DNA from 2 places in the Gemella haemolysans ATCC 10379 genome. Region 1 is predicted to be linked to the other one. Evidence: riboswitches for the same ligand, from Rfam matches in the RefSeq annotation. Region 1 holds a riboswitch; the other holds the start of a gene.

Region 1 (7,988 bases):
GGAGCTTCATCTAGTGTTTCTATTAAATCTACAATATCATTGGTAAATTCATCTAAACTAACTTCCGCTACCTTTTTTTCTACTTCTTTATAAGGTAGATCATGATATCTTAGAGTTGGAGTATATACATTTAAACCTAATTTTTCTAATTCATTAACAAATTCTCCCCAGACACTTCCGTCACACCATGTTCCATGTATCAATACTATATTTGTCATAAAAATTCCTCCTACTTTTATTTTAGCAATCTTTTTTTCACACTAATTATATACTTATTATCTTCATTAATCAAATAATTATATAATGCTAGGTATGATTCAAAAATTCTGCATTCTAAAATAACTCATATACGTTATGGATTATTTATTCATGATTTTACTTTATAAATAACTTTTAGATATGTAATAAACTTTACAGGAGCAACTCCTCAAAATCTACTTCTCTAAAACCAAGATTTTGGTTCTCTCTATAGTTAGTTAAATAAAAAGAGTAGAAGCAAAAACTGGTAAGGATTTTTGCTCTACTCTTTACATCACCACTTGAAAGTTATCAAAAGGTGAATTAAACTTTGGAGGCTAATTTTAGAATTGTTCGATCATTTCACGAACAGTTTTTTCAATATTATCTGAATATGAGATTGCTGATATAATAGACACACCATCAACATTTGTTTTCATAATATCTTTAATATGTTGTGTCTGAATACCACCAATTGCCACTAATGGCATTTGTGGTAAAAATCTTCTCATTAATTCTAGTCCTTCATAACCTATAGCGCCACCAGCATCATCTTTTGATTGTGTGACATATACAGGCCCTACACCAACATAATCTACATATTCAACTTTGGATTGTTTAAATTCTTCTTCATTTCCTATAGAAAGACCTATTATTTTATTAGGCATTAATTTTCTAATTTCATCAACACCTAGGTCATCCTGTCCTACATGTACTCCGTCAGCATCTATTTCTAATGCTAACTCTATATCATCATTAACAATAAACGGAACATTGTATTTTTTACAAAGTTCTTGTAGTTTTATTGCTAATTCTACTTTTTCTCTACCTTCTAAGGCTCCTTCACCTTTTTCACGAAATTGAAATAAAGTTATTCCACCTTTTAAAGCATCTTCAACTACTGTATATAAGTCCTTACCTAAGCAAGTAGTAGTTCCACATATAAAATATAATTTTAATAGTTCTTTATTAAACATCTTATTTCACCTTTTTAAATGCTTTTATATCTTGATCTGTAATTTCGTATAATGCATTAATAAATTCAACTTTAAATGTTCCTGGTAAATGCCCATTAGGACGTTTTTCTGCCATTTCCCCGGCAATATTATATGCTAACATAGCTGTTTCTAGTGATTTTAATTCTTCACCTTTCTCTAATCCAATAAAGCTTGCTAATACAGCTCCTAATAAACATCCTGTTCCAATAACTTTAGGCATCATTGCACTTCCGTTATGTATTGTTATTACTTCTCCATTAACTGCAATAGCGTCAACTTCCCCAGTTACTACTATTGGAATATTAAACTTAGCATTTGCTGCTAAGGCAATTTCATCAATATTATCTACTCCAGCACTATCCACTCCCTTAGAAGCTACATTTATGCCAACTAATGATGCAATCTCGCCAGCATTTCCTCTTATAGCTGCTAGTTTGTAATTGTTAATTAAATCATCTGATACTTTTTTTCTATATGCTCCGGCTCCACAGGCTACAGGATCTAATACTGCAGGTACATTATATTTTTCAGCTATTTTAAGAGCTTCTTGATATAACTTCCAAGTCTCATCTGTTAATGTACCAATATTGATTAATAATCCTCCAGCATATTTTAATAAATCTTCTAAGTCTTCTGGATATTCACTCATCGCTGGTGATGCTCCCAACGCTACTAATCCATTTGCTGTGAAATTCTTAACAACATCATTAGTTATACAAATCACTAACGGTGCTTTCTCTTTCAATAATTTTAAACTTGTCATATTTATAAATCTCCTTTAAATGCTATATGATTCACAGGTCCATTTCCATGACCTAGCTCTGGTGTGTATTTAATTGCAGCTGTAATGAATTTTTTCCCAATTTCTACAGCTTCAACAATACTTTTTCCTTTTGCTAACTCTGCAGCAATAACAGCTGAGAATGTACAACCTGTTCCATGTGTATGATTAGTCTTAAATCTTTCACTAGTCCATACTTTTTTTGTTCCATCATTTAAAAATAAATAATCTTTTGCTTCTCCTGTTAGATGTCCACCTTTTATAACTACTGACTTACATCCAACTTCGTCGATAATAAACTTTCCTGCACGATTAACATCATCCTCTGTTAATATTTTAAAATTAACAATTTCTTCTGCTTCTGGTACATTTGGTGTAATAATAGTTGCTAGTGGTAATATCTCCTCTTTTAAATGTTTTCTTGCAACATCATCTATCAATTTATCCCCACTTGTCGCAACCATAACTGGATCAACAACATAAGGAACATCTTTAGGTAAATATCTCTTAATTAATTTCATCATATCAGCATTTGCTATCATTCCAGTTTTTATACTATCAGGTGTTATATCGTCAAACACACTTTTTAATTGCGCTTCTAATATATCTAAATCTAAGTTTCTTATCATTTGAACACCTAACGTATTTTGTGCAACGACACTAGTAACTACAGCCATTCCATACACTTCACGTGCTTGAAAACTTTTTAAATCAGCCATAATTCCTGCTCCACCAGTTGGATCAGTTCCAGCAATAGTTAATGCAATATTTAGTTTACTCATACCCTATACCTCTAACTCCCAACGTTCTTGTGTATAAGCCATATTGAAGAAACGACGTTCATGTTCACAACTTTCTAAGAAGTTTTTAATAAGCCTTTGTTTACCTTCTCCACTCATAAACTCAGCTTCACGATTAATAATTTTATAATATTCAGTAAGCACTTCATCTACTAAACCATCAGCATAAAATTCAACCCAGAATTTTAATGGATGATCTTCTGCTAAATTGTGATTAGCTAAAATCTTTCTAGCTACCATTTTATAAATCCATGGACATGGAGCCATTGCGCTCAAAGCTTCAGCCATACCGAATGCAAATGCATTATAGTACATATGTTTTATATAATGGTCTGCAGATGGATACCACTCTCCGCCTTTGATAATCTCTTGATACTCTCTCCCTATATAATCTGCTAAATTTTTGTGTGCAGCAATTTCTTCGTTTAATACAAAATTTATCTGACCTAAGAAAAAGTTTTTTTCAACTTTATCATTACTTTTTGCTAAAAGAATGGCATAAATATCGCTAAAATTCTCTAAATAAAGTGCATCAGCTTTCAGATAGTGCTCTACTGCTTTCTCTGATAAATCTGCACGAATTAATCCTTGAATAAAGCCATCATTATATATTTTATCGACAATTGGTAATGCCTTCTCTTCCATAATTTCAGTAATAAGTTTCATAGGTATATCCCCCTAAATATATTTAATTTTAGTATAAAATAATATCACTTATGATAAATAAAAAAGTCCCCTTACTAACGTAAGAGAACTCTGAAACATATATTACTCATAGTATATTTCCCAATTATGTTGGATTAAATTCTATTTTGAAAATATTCACGTTTCCTACGCTAGCATTATCTAGATCAGGTCAAAGGGTCTAACTATGTTATCTCAGCCTAAAGGCTCCCCCAGTGATTTTACTCTATTCACTTTTTAAATCGTAGCATAGAAAAAATGAAATGTCAACAATTTAGTTTAAATGCTTACAAAATTTATATAATTATAAATTACTTTTAAATCATAGAACTTTTTATAATAATATTTTTTTATATTTTAAAATTAACCTCTTTTTAAATATGGCGAATTTGTGAAGTTAAATTGAAACTTTATTGTAAATTTCTAGTATTTTAGATTGTAAATGAAATTAGTTATCATTTTTTCCTTTATTAATTGACATCTTTGTATTATAATAGTAATGATAAATTTTATAATCACAAAATACAATTTTTAAGGAGACATTTATATAATTATGAAGAATAAAACATTATTAAAAGTTCTTTCTGCTTCTGCAATTTTCACTGCAATCGCAGCAATAGAATCTTATAATCACAATGCATTCGCTACTGAAGTTGCAGCAACTACTAATAACACTCAAAGCGATGTAGAAACAAAAACAGTTCCTCAAGATGTTAAGAATTTACCAGATGGTACATACGATATAAAGTCAGTAGGTGAGAAAAAGAATGTAGAAGCTCTAAACTTCTCACAAGAAGGTAGAGAATCAATGGCTGCTGCTGGATTAGATACTAAAAAAACAAAACTAGTAGTTAAAAATGGAAAATACTCTGTAAATGTTTCATTTAAACCTATTACATTTGGAGGTCTTACAGGGTACTTAGGAGATTTAAAATACTATGATGGGGATAAGACTCATGCTAATCGTTCTGAAATAAAAGATAGTGATTTTAAAGATACAACTATCATTGAAAATTATTCAGAAAATGAAAAAGATGCTTTTATTGGTGTATACAAGAAAAAATTCCCTGGACGTACTGGATATCCTAAAACTTTATCTTACAATGTAGATAAAAATAAAATCGATGTTAACAATAAACTAGAAACATTTACTCAAGTATTCGTACCTGTAATGGAAAATATATTCGCTGGTTCAGGTACTCAGCGTATGATTCTTAAATACGATTTAAGTTCTCTAACTACAAAAACAATAACTATACCTAAAGTAGATACAGAAAAACTAGCTAAAGAAAAAGCTGAAAAAGAACGTATCGAAAGAGAAAAACTAGCTAAAGAAAAAGCTGAAAAAGAACGTATCGAAAGAGAAAGATTAGCTAAAGAAAAAGCTGAAAAAGAACGTATCGAAAGAGAAAGATTAGCTAAGGAAAAAGCTGAAAAAGAACGTATCGAAAGAGAAAGATTAGCTAAGGAAAAAGCTGAAAAAGAACGTATCGAAGCTGAAAGATTAGCTAAGGAAAAAGCTGAAAAAGAACATATCGAAGCTGAAAGATTAGCTAAAGAAAAAGCTGAAAAAGAACGTATCGAAAAAGAAAGATTAGCTAAAGAAAAAGCTGAAAAAGAACGTATCGAAAAAGAAAGATTAGCTAAAGAAAAAACTGAAAAAGAAAGACTTGAAAGAGAAAAAGCTCCTGTAACTGCTAAAGGTGAAGCTGCAATACTAGAAGTACCTGAGTTTGACTTAGAAGGATACCTTAAAAATCATCAAGGTCCTATTACTGCTAAAGGTGAAGCTGCAATATTAGAAAAACCTGAATTTGATTTAGAAGGGTACCTTAGAGAACAAAAACAATTGACTGAAGAGACAACTACTACATCTAATAAAAAACCACTTATCAATGATATCTTTGGACAATCTAAAGTTAAAGATACTTTTGCAGCTACTTCAGTAGGTACGAAAAAATCTAATGCTACAACTGCAAACGTGAAAAAATCATTAGCAAACACTGGTATTTCTACTGCATCTACAGTATTCTTAGGATTAACATCACTTCTTGCAGCATTTGTAATACGTAGAAAATTTAATAAATAATATTTAAGAAAAATGTGGGTTTGGAGGTATTCCAAGCCCATATTTTCATTGTTTCATAAAATTTTATTAATAATATTTTTGTATTTTATAGAATGAAAAACGTTTAAATTATGACAAACTTGTGAACTATCTTTGAAACTTTGTTGTAAATTTCATCTATTTTAGGTTGTATCTGATATCAATTATCACTTTTACCTTTATTTATACAGTTTTTTGTATTATAATAGTGGTAACGATTTAATATCTAATAATATACAAATAAAGGAGAAAATTCCTAATATGAAAAATACAACATTATTAAAAGTTTTGTCAGCAACTGCAATTTTTTCTGCTGTTGCAGCAATTGAAGCATACGATCAAGATAGTTTCGCATTCGCAGCAGAAGAAACACCAGTTGTAGCAAATACAACAACTTCTTCTACGAAGACAACTACTACGCAACCTACAGCACAAGCATCTACTACTGGGGAAACTAATTCACAAGCAACTCCAGCAGCGAACTCTGCTGCTGCCCCTGCTACTACATCAGTTGTAGCTCCAGCAACTACTGCTCCTAAAGCTGAAGAACCAGCTACTGTAGCACAAGATGTTAAAGCTTTAAAAGATGGTGAATACAAGATTACTGCTGAAGCCTTAAAATTTGATGCAGAAGGTAGTCCTTCTATGGCTGCAGCTGCAATCGACAATGATAAAACAAAATTAATTGTAAAAAATGGGCAATATTCTGTAAATGTTTCATTTAAACCTATCACATTTGGTGGACTTAAAGGTTACTTAGGAGACTTAAAATACTATGATGGTGATAAAACTCATGAAAATCGTAAAGAAATTCAAAAAAGCGAGTTTAAAGACTCAACTATAGTTGAGAATTATAGTGCCAGTGATACTGACAATTTCGTAAATTTCTACAAAAAAGAATTTCCTGGTCGTACTGTTTATCCTAAAACTGTTAACTACAATGTGGATAAAAATAAAATCGATTCAAACAATAAATTAGAAACATTTACTGAAGTGTTTGTCCCTGTTATGGCTTCAATTAATCCAGACTCTGGAACTCAAAAAATGACTTTAAAATTTGATTTATCATCTTTAGCTAGAAAAAAAGTAACAGCTGATAACTATCAAGCTGCAACTTACGAAAATCCTAACAAAGACGTTGAATACAAAGGAACTATTAAAAAAGATTTCCCTATCCACGTTCAAGGACATTTAAGAAATGCTAACAACAACGATGAAGAATCATTATACGGTTCTGCATTGGATAACTATGTTAAAGTTGAAAAAGTTGGAGATAAATACAAATATACTTTAAGATTCAAAAAAGGTCTTGCTGATGTAGGTGGAGAATTCTATCCATTTGAATTACATAAAGTAGCATACCAAGGTAAAGATGTTCCATTAACTACTTTAGCAACAAATGGTAATTCTTCAGTAAAAGAAGGATCTATCATTACTGATAAACTATTAGAAAAAATTCAATTAGACGGTACTGCTCCATATCCAAACGGTGCTTTAATGTCACACTTTGTTACATTAAAACTATACTATGAGACAGCTACTGACTATAAGGAAAGACCTGTAAAACTAGAAGATGTAGTTGCACCTGCTAAACCTAAACCAGTTAAGCCTGCACCAACTAAACCAAAAGAAGAACCAAAACCAGCAACACCAACAGCTGCTGACCATAATGTTGATGCTGATAAAGTTCCTAACACTTTCCCTACTACAGTAAAAGCTGAATTAAATGGTAGAACTACTGGTACTGCTTCAATCTATGAAAATGCATTTGTTAAAGATGTAAAAGTTGAAAAAGTTGGGGATAAGTATCAATATACTATCCAAGTTAAAGAAGGAAAATCTACTAACTTCTTATTACGTAATAAGCCATTCACAGTTTCTAAACTTACTTATAAAGGAACTGAAATTAACTTTACTGAAGTTGATGCTGCTACTAAACTAAAAGAAGGGAAAATCTTAACTGATTCTCTTCTAGACAAAATTCAAGTAGATGCTGTATTAAATGTTCAAACAAAAGGTGGAGCTAAACCTAGATTCGAAGACAGAGCTGCTGAAAGTACAATAGCTTTAGACTTCCCTAAAGTAGAAAAACCTAAAGAAGTTACACCTGCTAAACCTTCAGTACCTGATCACGAAGTAGCTGCTGATAAAGTTCCTACTACATTTCCAGCTACTATTAAAGGAGAATTAAATGGTAGAACAACTGATTCAAGTTCAATCTACGAAGATGCATTTGTTAAAGATGTAAAAGTTGAAAAAGTTGGAGATAAATATCAATACACTATCCAAGTAAAAGAAGGGAAATCTTCTACTTACTTACTACGTAATAAACCATTTACAGTTTCTAAACTTACTTATAAAGGAACTGAAGTTAACTTTAC
Region 2 (7,988 bases), on a different contig from region 1:
TAAAAGTATTAATAGTATTGAGAAAAGTACTATAATAAAGAGACTTTTGATTTTATCGATAGTGTATTTATTATAGTGTGTTCGAGCTTTGAAGTCTTCATAAGCATGGATTGTCATAGCCTCGGATATTTGAGGTTGCCAAGTTAACGCAATAAATATGGCTTTAGCGTAGTAATAAGGCGACCAAAATGGTAAAAATATACCACGAAGACGACTAGATTTTGTAATCATTTGAGTTTCATATTGTATTCTTGGTAATGCTTGAATTACTACTAAAAGTCCGTATACGATATTTGAAGAAAGTCCATGTTGTTCAAAATATTTTAGTAATTCTACAAGTGAAATATATGTTGCCAAGATTAATCCTAAGGCTGCAAAGCTATATGTCCTAGTGAAAATTAAAAGAGCATATTTATAATTAGAACTATGAACAATGATAGCCCAAGCAGAACCTATAGCAGGAAGGAGAGGTAGAAAAATAAAAATTAGAAGTTTATTCCAATATTTTGATAAAAAAAGTAAAAATATTGTTGTAGCGATTATAATAATATTTGGTACTAATAGCTTGCTAAATGAAATCCAGATAGTTAATACCATTATAATAAGGGTAAGAGTAGGACTAATTATTTTCTTTTTCATAACAATCCTCCTTTATATAATGTAGTGTATTATTTGAAATTTCAATATGATAATCGCTTCTATTATTTAGTGGCTCTAATCTATGACTTACAATAATAAATGATTGTCCAGTAAGTCTTTTATTTTCTTCAATCCAATCCATTATAAACGAACATGCTCTTTTATCAAGATGGGTAAAGGGTTCATCAAGAAGCAATAGCTCAGTTTGTTGGCTTAATAAACACATAAGTTGAATAAGTTTTCGCTGGCCACCACTATAATAATATAGACTTTTATCAAGTTCTTTTTCTAAATCAAATTCTTTTAAAAGTCTCTCTTGCCATAATGTAGCGTGATCCCAAATATCTTTTTGCATTGAAATCTCTTCACGAGGCATCAAGCTAATAAACTGTTGAAATGCATCTTGTAAACAAGTACTTATTTTTTTATATAACTTTCTTGATTTTTTTACCTTTTCTTCATTAAAGTATATCTTTCCATCGTATTTTTTTAATTGAGAAATAGCATGTAATAATGTTGTTTTTCCTGTTCCATTATCTCCCGTTAAAGTAGTAATACCTTTAAATATATGAAAATCATCGATATTTAATAATTCTTTTTTTCCTTGTTGAATAGATATATTTTCTAGTCTTAAGATTTGTTCAGATTGAGTATTGTTACATAACTTCATATTAGAATTTTTAGAAGTTGGATTTGTTACTAATTCTAAATTCCCATCAGAAAGATAAGTAAAGGTATCTGCATAGTTCAAGTATAGATGATGCTCATGATCGCACACGATTATAGTCACACCATGGTTATTTAAGTCTTTCAGAAGAGTTAATAGAGAATTACGAGTCTTCTTATCTACATTTGCAAAAGGTTCATCTAAAATTAGAACTTCGCTTCCCATTGCTAATGCTACTGCAAAAGCAGCTCGTTGACGTTCTCCTCCAGACAATGTATGGATATGCTTTGTAGAAATTTCACGAGTATTTGTAATAGATAAAGCATAGTCCAGTTTTTCGTTAATAACCTGTGGTTCTAGACATAGGTTCTCTAATGCAAAGATTATCTCTTCTTCCAAAGTAGGCATAACAAACTGATTAATTGCATGCTGCATGACGTAGCCAATATTTTTAACGTGTTCTTGCATAGGAATATCAATAATGTTTTTACCTTTGTAAGTAATTACTCCCTCATAATGTTCTTTATTTAATTTACAAATAGTACGAAGTAGGGTAGACTTACCACTACCAATATTTCCGGTTAAGACTAACCAACTATGTTCTTTTATTTTTAAACTAACGTTATCAAATAAGACTTTATCTTTAATTTTCAAAGAAAAATTATCGATTTCTATGATATTCATTATTTACTACCACTGTTTTGTACTTTATTTACGATGTTTAAGATTAGTTTAACGCAGATAACTCCGAAAACTACTACAGAAATAAAACGAACAGCAAATAACGCTATGATCATGCCTGTAGAATATGCTTCATAACCAAGTTTGAAATATTCATATACAAAGCTGAAGACAGTAATACCTATTGCAGAAAGAAATAGTGATTTTGAATCATAACGTTTGTATTTAGTAATGAAAAATCCAAACTCAGATCCTAATCCTTGGACCAAACCTGAAACAAGAACTGCAGCTCCGAAAAATGAACCATATAGCATTTCAGCTAAAGCGCCTAGAACTTCTCCAAGTGTAGCACTACCAGGTTTTTTGATTAATACCGCAGCAACTGGTGCAGCCATAACCCACAACCCAAATAAAATTGAATTTGCAAAAGGTGCATACCCTAATGGAGTAAGTGCTGTCTCTAGAATAGCGTAAACCCAACCAGCGGCAAGGAATATCCCTCCGAATAAGAAACCTATTAAAGCTAAAATAATAATGTCCTTTGTAGACCATTTTTTCATAAGAAAAACCTCCTGTTATTTGTATTCATTAAAACAACAAGAGGTACTTTTAAATTATATATATACTTTAAAATAGACTTGATAAAAAATAAACATTTTCCTACGGCTGTACTAACAGCATCAGGTTCTATGGGTATATTCTCAGCTTAAAAGCACCCCAAATGTTTTAATGATTTGTTAAAATTATAACATGAGTTGATAACGGTGTCAAAAAAGTAGCTTACAAAAAAATTATTTAATTTTTTTAGCTAGCATAGTAGCAAAACGTAGTTTAAACCTATTACCATTAGCATCAGTCTTATGAAGTTGTCCAAAATCTTCATTATATTTAATAAATTCCCAGTCTTTGTAATATTCTTTAAGTTCATTTTCTTTAAAAGTAAAAGGGAAAGGTAGGGGGCAAGGTGCATCATCAGTAGACATTGCGGCTACTATTAAATTATAGCCACCTATATTAGTTTGGTCTTGCATATTTTTAATAACATTAGGTATAGATTGTTCTTCGATAAACATTAATACTACTGTTGAAAGAATGAAGTCATAGGTATTTCTAAGAGCCGCTGTATTTATATCATAGCTCCCTATTTTAATATCTAAATTTTCAATTTTAGATGTTTCCATTAAAAATTCTAGAGCAGGAATATTGTTGTCTACGGCAGTCACCTCAAAACCAAGTTTAGAAAGGAATAAAGAGTTGCGCCCTTGACCAGATCCTAAGTCCAATGTTTTACAAGGTTTAATAGTTTTTAGGGCTTCTACTACTTCAGAGTGAGCAGGATTAATATCGTATTTGTTTTTGAAATAATTTTTTGGTTCGCAGTAAAACTCTAAGAAACATTCTAAATTATCAGATAACGGTGCAACACGATGCCATGCTTGTGGTTCCACGAATGGAATATTACTCTCAGGTGTAAATATATGCTCCTTCACAACTTCATTATCTTCAGTTAATTCTGTAAATTGAAGTTTTCCTTTAAGAATAGTTAATTTTGCCCAGACGTCTTTTCTAGTATTGTGTTTTTGCCTAAATGGTTTAGGAAGTGTTTCGGCTGTCCAAAGTGGTAATTGTTTATAGCATACTAAGTTTTTTGTCATACTAATCTCCTTATTAGTGGTTAAGTTTAACTTAATTATATCATGTAAAATATAAAAATAAAATAATGGGAGTGACTCAAAAATCGTGATTTCGAAGAAACAAGATTTTGTCGAGTCATCCCCGCACAGTTTATTAGATATCTAAAAAGCTTTTCTAAAGCGATTTTAGATATCAATAAACCACTGCGTCTATGAGTTCTCATATACACGTTGTTAAAATTTAGGTCTTTTGGGTCAGTCCTTTGTCTTTATTATGTTGAATTAATCTCTTTGTGTTATAATAAGATAGATAATAAATATAAGTGAGGTATTGAAAAAATGGTAAAAGTGTTATTTGTCTGTTTAGGAAATATCTGTCGTTCACCTATGGCAGAAGCAATATTCAGAGATATGGTAGAAAAAGAAGGTTTAAGTGAAAAAATCCTAATTGATTCAGCTGCAACAAGTAGTTGGGAACACGGTAATCCAGTTCACAGTGGAACTAGAAAAGAACTTGCTAAAGTTGGTATCGGGGTAGAAGGGATGTATTCTCGCATCCTAAACGATAATGACCTAGATGCAGATTATATCGTAGGAATGGATGACAGCAATATAGAAAATATTAAAAAATTTATTGCAGGTAGAGAAACAGGAGAGGTTAAAAAATTATTAGAATATGCTGGAGAAGATAGAATTATCGATGATCCGTGGTATACAGGAGATTTCAAAACAACATTCAATGATGTAACTAAAGGATGTACCGCTTTATTAGATAAAATCAAGAAAGACAATCTTTAATAGGGTAAAATAGGATATATACTAATATTAAATTAGATACAAGAAAGAAGGCTAAATGAATTTTAAAAAAATAATAATAGGAATAGTGGCATTAGTTGCTATAGTAGCAGTAGCTTTTGGAGTAAAATCACAATTTTCTCCAAAAAATAATCAACAAGATAGTGGAAATAGTCTTGTAGAAAACTCTTCGACAAACACTTCAAATATTCATACGAGTAATATAGTTAAAGAAGAACTTTATGCTGAAGGTCAAGGGAAGAAAATATACGGATACATAACGGCACCAAAAAATTATAAGGAACAAAAACTACCGACAATAATTGCTTCTCACGGTTTTGGAGGTAATGCTGAACGACAAGATTATTACGCTCAGAGTTTAGCGAAAGAAGGATATGTAGTTTACTCATTTGATTATATGGGTGGGAATAAAAATAGTCGAAGTGGAAATGATACTTTAAAAATGTCTGTATTTACAGAAGTTGATGATCTTGATGTAGTGGTAAATACACTAAAAAATCAAAACTTTGTAGATAAAAATAATATTTTCTTATTAGGTCAAAGTCAAGGTGGAGTTGTGTCTACTATTGAGGGTGCCAAACTTAAGGAAAAGATAAAAGGATTAATATTAGTATTCCCAGCGTTTGTATTATTTGATGATGCACGAGAATTATTCAAATCAGTATCAGATATTCCAGAAGTATATAATCACAGAGGAAACGAAGTAGGAAAAGCTTATTTTGAGAAACCATTAGACTATGATGTTTACAATGATATGAAGAATTATGATGGGAAAGTTCTTATTGTACATGGAACAAGCGATAATGTTGCACCGATAAGTTATTCGCGTCGAGCTATAGAAACTTTTAAAGATGCTAAATTAAAAGAAATTCCAGGAGCTGGTCATGGATTTAGAGGAGCTCAACAAGAAGAAGCCACTAAGGCAATTATTGATTTCGTAAGAGAAAGTATTTAAGGAGAAAATCATGATAAATATTAGAACAGTTGAATTAGAAGATGCTGAGCAGTTGGTAAATATTTATAGACCATATGTAGAACATACAGCCATTACCTTTGATTATACAGTACCAAGTGTACATGAGTTTGAAGAGAAAATTTCGAAATCTATTCAAAGATATCCGTTTTTAGTAGCAACAGAAGGAAATGACATACTAGGATATGCCTATGCTAGTGAGTTTTATCCAAAAGATGCATACAAATGGACAGCTGAGATTACAATCTATCTAGATGAAAAAGCTCGTGGTAAAGGTGTTGGAGAGAAGTTGTATTCTGAACTTGAAAAACAACTTTATGACAGGGGAATATGTAGATTGACGTCATGTATTGCCTATCCAGACGAAGGAAGTATTTCTTTCCATGAAAAAAGAGGGTTTAGAAAAGTAGCTCACTTTGAGAAAGTAGGTTATAAATTTAATCGTTGGTATGATGTAGTTTGGTATCAAAAAGATATTAGAGAAAATATTGAATAGAAGAAAGCCCCACAAGAAAATGAAAAGTCTTGTGGGGTTTAGTTTTTATTCTGACACTTTTTGAGCAAGTATCATAGCATATGGATAAGGAGAAGCTGCGATACTTTCTTCATATTTTATTATTCTCCAGTCTTTGTAATATTCTTTTAGTTCTCCTTCAATAAATGTAAATGGGAATGGTGTTAGTGGACAGCCTTGTTTTGTGGCGTTTAATGCACTGACTATTAAATTGAAACCGTTTTGGTTTGTTTGTTTTTTTATGTTAAAAATAACACTTTGAATTCTTGTCGGATTTAAATACATAAAAACATCAGTGGAGAAGATAAAGTCATAACTATCTTTAATGTTAGCTTCTGCTATATCGTGTTTAAATACATTAAGATTTAATTTTTCTTTAATTGAAATATCAGCGAGATCTTGTAAAAATTTGGCATTAATATCGACTGCTGTTATATTAAAATCCAATGATGAGAGGTATAAAGAATTTTTTCCCTGCCCGGCACCTAAATCTAAAGTTTTACATGCTTTTATATATTTCATCGCATTAACAATTTCTGCATGAGCAGGACTAAGATCATACTTATTAAAGAAATAGTCCTCAGGAGTGCAATAAAACTCCAAATGAAATTGTAAATCTGTAGAGGTAGGGTATATTCTAAAAATACGTTTGGGTTCAATTAATTCAATATTACTCTTTTTATTATATGAAAATTGCTTTAATATGTCGTTTTCTTCGTTAAGAAAAGTAAATTTCATTTTCCCTTTGACAATTATTAATTTTGTCCAAACACCTTGTTTTGTACAAAATCCTTCTCTATAGGTCTTAGGTAATGCCAGAGCAGTAAGGTTCGATGTTCGTTTAAAACAAAGTAAGTTATTTTCCATATGCTACTCCTTTCTGGATAATTTACTAATATTATATCACGTGAAAAGCTTGATTAAAAATGATAACCAAAAGAAATAATAAATAATATCAGAATATTAGAAAGAGAGATTAGTATAGTTGGAAGATTGCTATTTACAATGCTGTAATTTTGCATTATTATAGAAATAAGAGATAAATAAAGTAGGTGTATTTATGAGAACAATAGTAATTTCAGATATTCATGGGAGCTTTTATACGATGAAGAAATTATTAGATGAAGTAAATTTTAATAGGAAGAATGATAAACTTATTTGTTTAGGTGATATGTGTGATAGGGGGAAGAATACAAAGTTGGTTTGGGAATTTTTCTATAACCTTCAACAGGAAAATCCTCAGCATGTAGTGCTATTAGGAAATCACGAAGATATGTTTAACCTAGCGATAAAAGAGGCTATATATAGTAATAATCTTTCTGTTAGACAAGATCATTATTTTAGGAATAGTGGATTAACAACATTGCAATCATTCTATCCGGAAGCTACAGTAGAAACTAGAGGTATTTATTTTAAAAAATTTGCTGATGAATATAAGATTTTGAGAAAATGGATAAAGAACCTTCCAACAAGGTATGAGAGTTCAGATTACTATTTTATTCATGCCGGAGTAGATTTTACGAAGAATTTTTGGAATCAAACACATAGAGATATGATTTGGATAAGAGAACCCTTTTTAAGTAGTAATGAAAAATATAATAAAAAGGTATTTCATGGACATAGCCCTGTAAAAGAAGAGCCGTATTACGAAGAAAAAAGTAATAGAATAAATATAGATGGGGGTTGTGTTTACGGAGGGAAATTAAATATAGTAGTAATAGAAGAAGGAGATTTAAAGGTAAAACAAAGTTCTATTATAAAAGAAGATATTTATGAGAAATAAAAAAGGGCAGATATAGCTAAAATGCTAATATCTGCTCTTTTTAAACAAAAAAAAACCGAGCACATTTGTCTCGGTCTCTTATAGAAAAGGAAAGTTTATGAAGTTTATAACTATTTACTAGTTATGGATTAATTATAATCTCTCAACCTTAAATATACTTTAAATTTAGTTTTAAGTTTAAAATGACGAATTTTAAACTAATACTGATTTAATAATTTTTTAAAGGGTTAGTTTTATTATAAAATTAAAATTCTTATTTTAAGTAATAATAAAACTAAGAA

The links. A riboswitch is a leader RNA that binds a small molecule or an ion and turns the genes downstream of it on or off. The one in region 1 is predicted to bind thiamine pyrophosphate.
Positions count from the first base shown of each region.
Region 2: linked by a shared signal. The riboswitch ahead of GEMHA0001_RS00950 (ECF transporter S component) and the one ahead of tenA (thiaminase II) in region 1 are both predicted to bind thiamine pyrophosphate.

Region 1 is NZ_ACDZ02000004.1:70,833-78,820, reverse strand. Features, by position in the region: gene GEMHA0001_RS00670 (alpha/beta fold hydrolase) at 1-218, opposite strand, end outside; gene thiE (thiamine phosphate synthase) at 582-1,214, opposite strand; gene thiM (hydroxyethylthiazole kinase) at 1,216-1,998, opposite strand; gene thiD (bifunctional hydroxymethylpyrimidine kinase/phosphomethylpyrimidine kinase) at 2,001-2,798, opposite strand; gene tenA (thiaminase II) at 2,802-3,482, opposite strand; TPP riboswitch at 3,627-3,724, opposite strand; gene GEMHA0001_RS08665 (LPXTG cell wall anchor domain-containing protein) at 4,054-5,589, shown strand; gene GEMHA0001_RS08660 (NEAT domain-containing protein) at 5,869-7,988, shown strand, end outside.
Region 2 is NZ_ACDZ02000005.1:34,749-42,736, forward strand. Features, by position in the region: gene GEMHA0001_RS00940 (energy-coupling factor transporter transmembrane component T) at 1-639, opposite strand, end outside; gene GEMHA0001_RS00945 (ABC transporter ATP-binding protein) at 620-1,990, opposite strand; gene GEMHA0001_RS00950 (ECF transporter S component) at 1,990-2,547, opposite strand; TPP riboswitch at 2,628-2,717, opposite strand; gene tehB (SAM-dependent methyltransferase TehB) at 2,779-3,642, opposite strand; gene GEMHA0001_RS00960 (low molecular weight protein-tyrosine-phosphatase) at 3,961-4,419, shown strand; gene GEMHA0001_RS00965 (alpha/beta hydrolase family protein) at 4,475-5,392, shown strand; gene GEMHA0001_RS00970 (GNAT family N-acetyltransferase) at 5,403-5,906, shown strand; gene tehB (SAM-dependent methyltransferase TehB) at 5,952-6,791, opposite strand; gene GEMHA0001_RS00980 (metallophosphoesterase family protein) at 6,985-7,707, shown strand.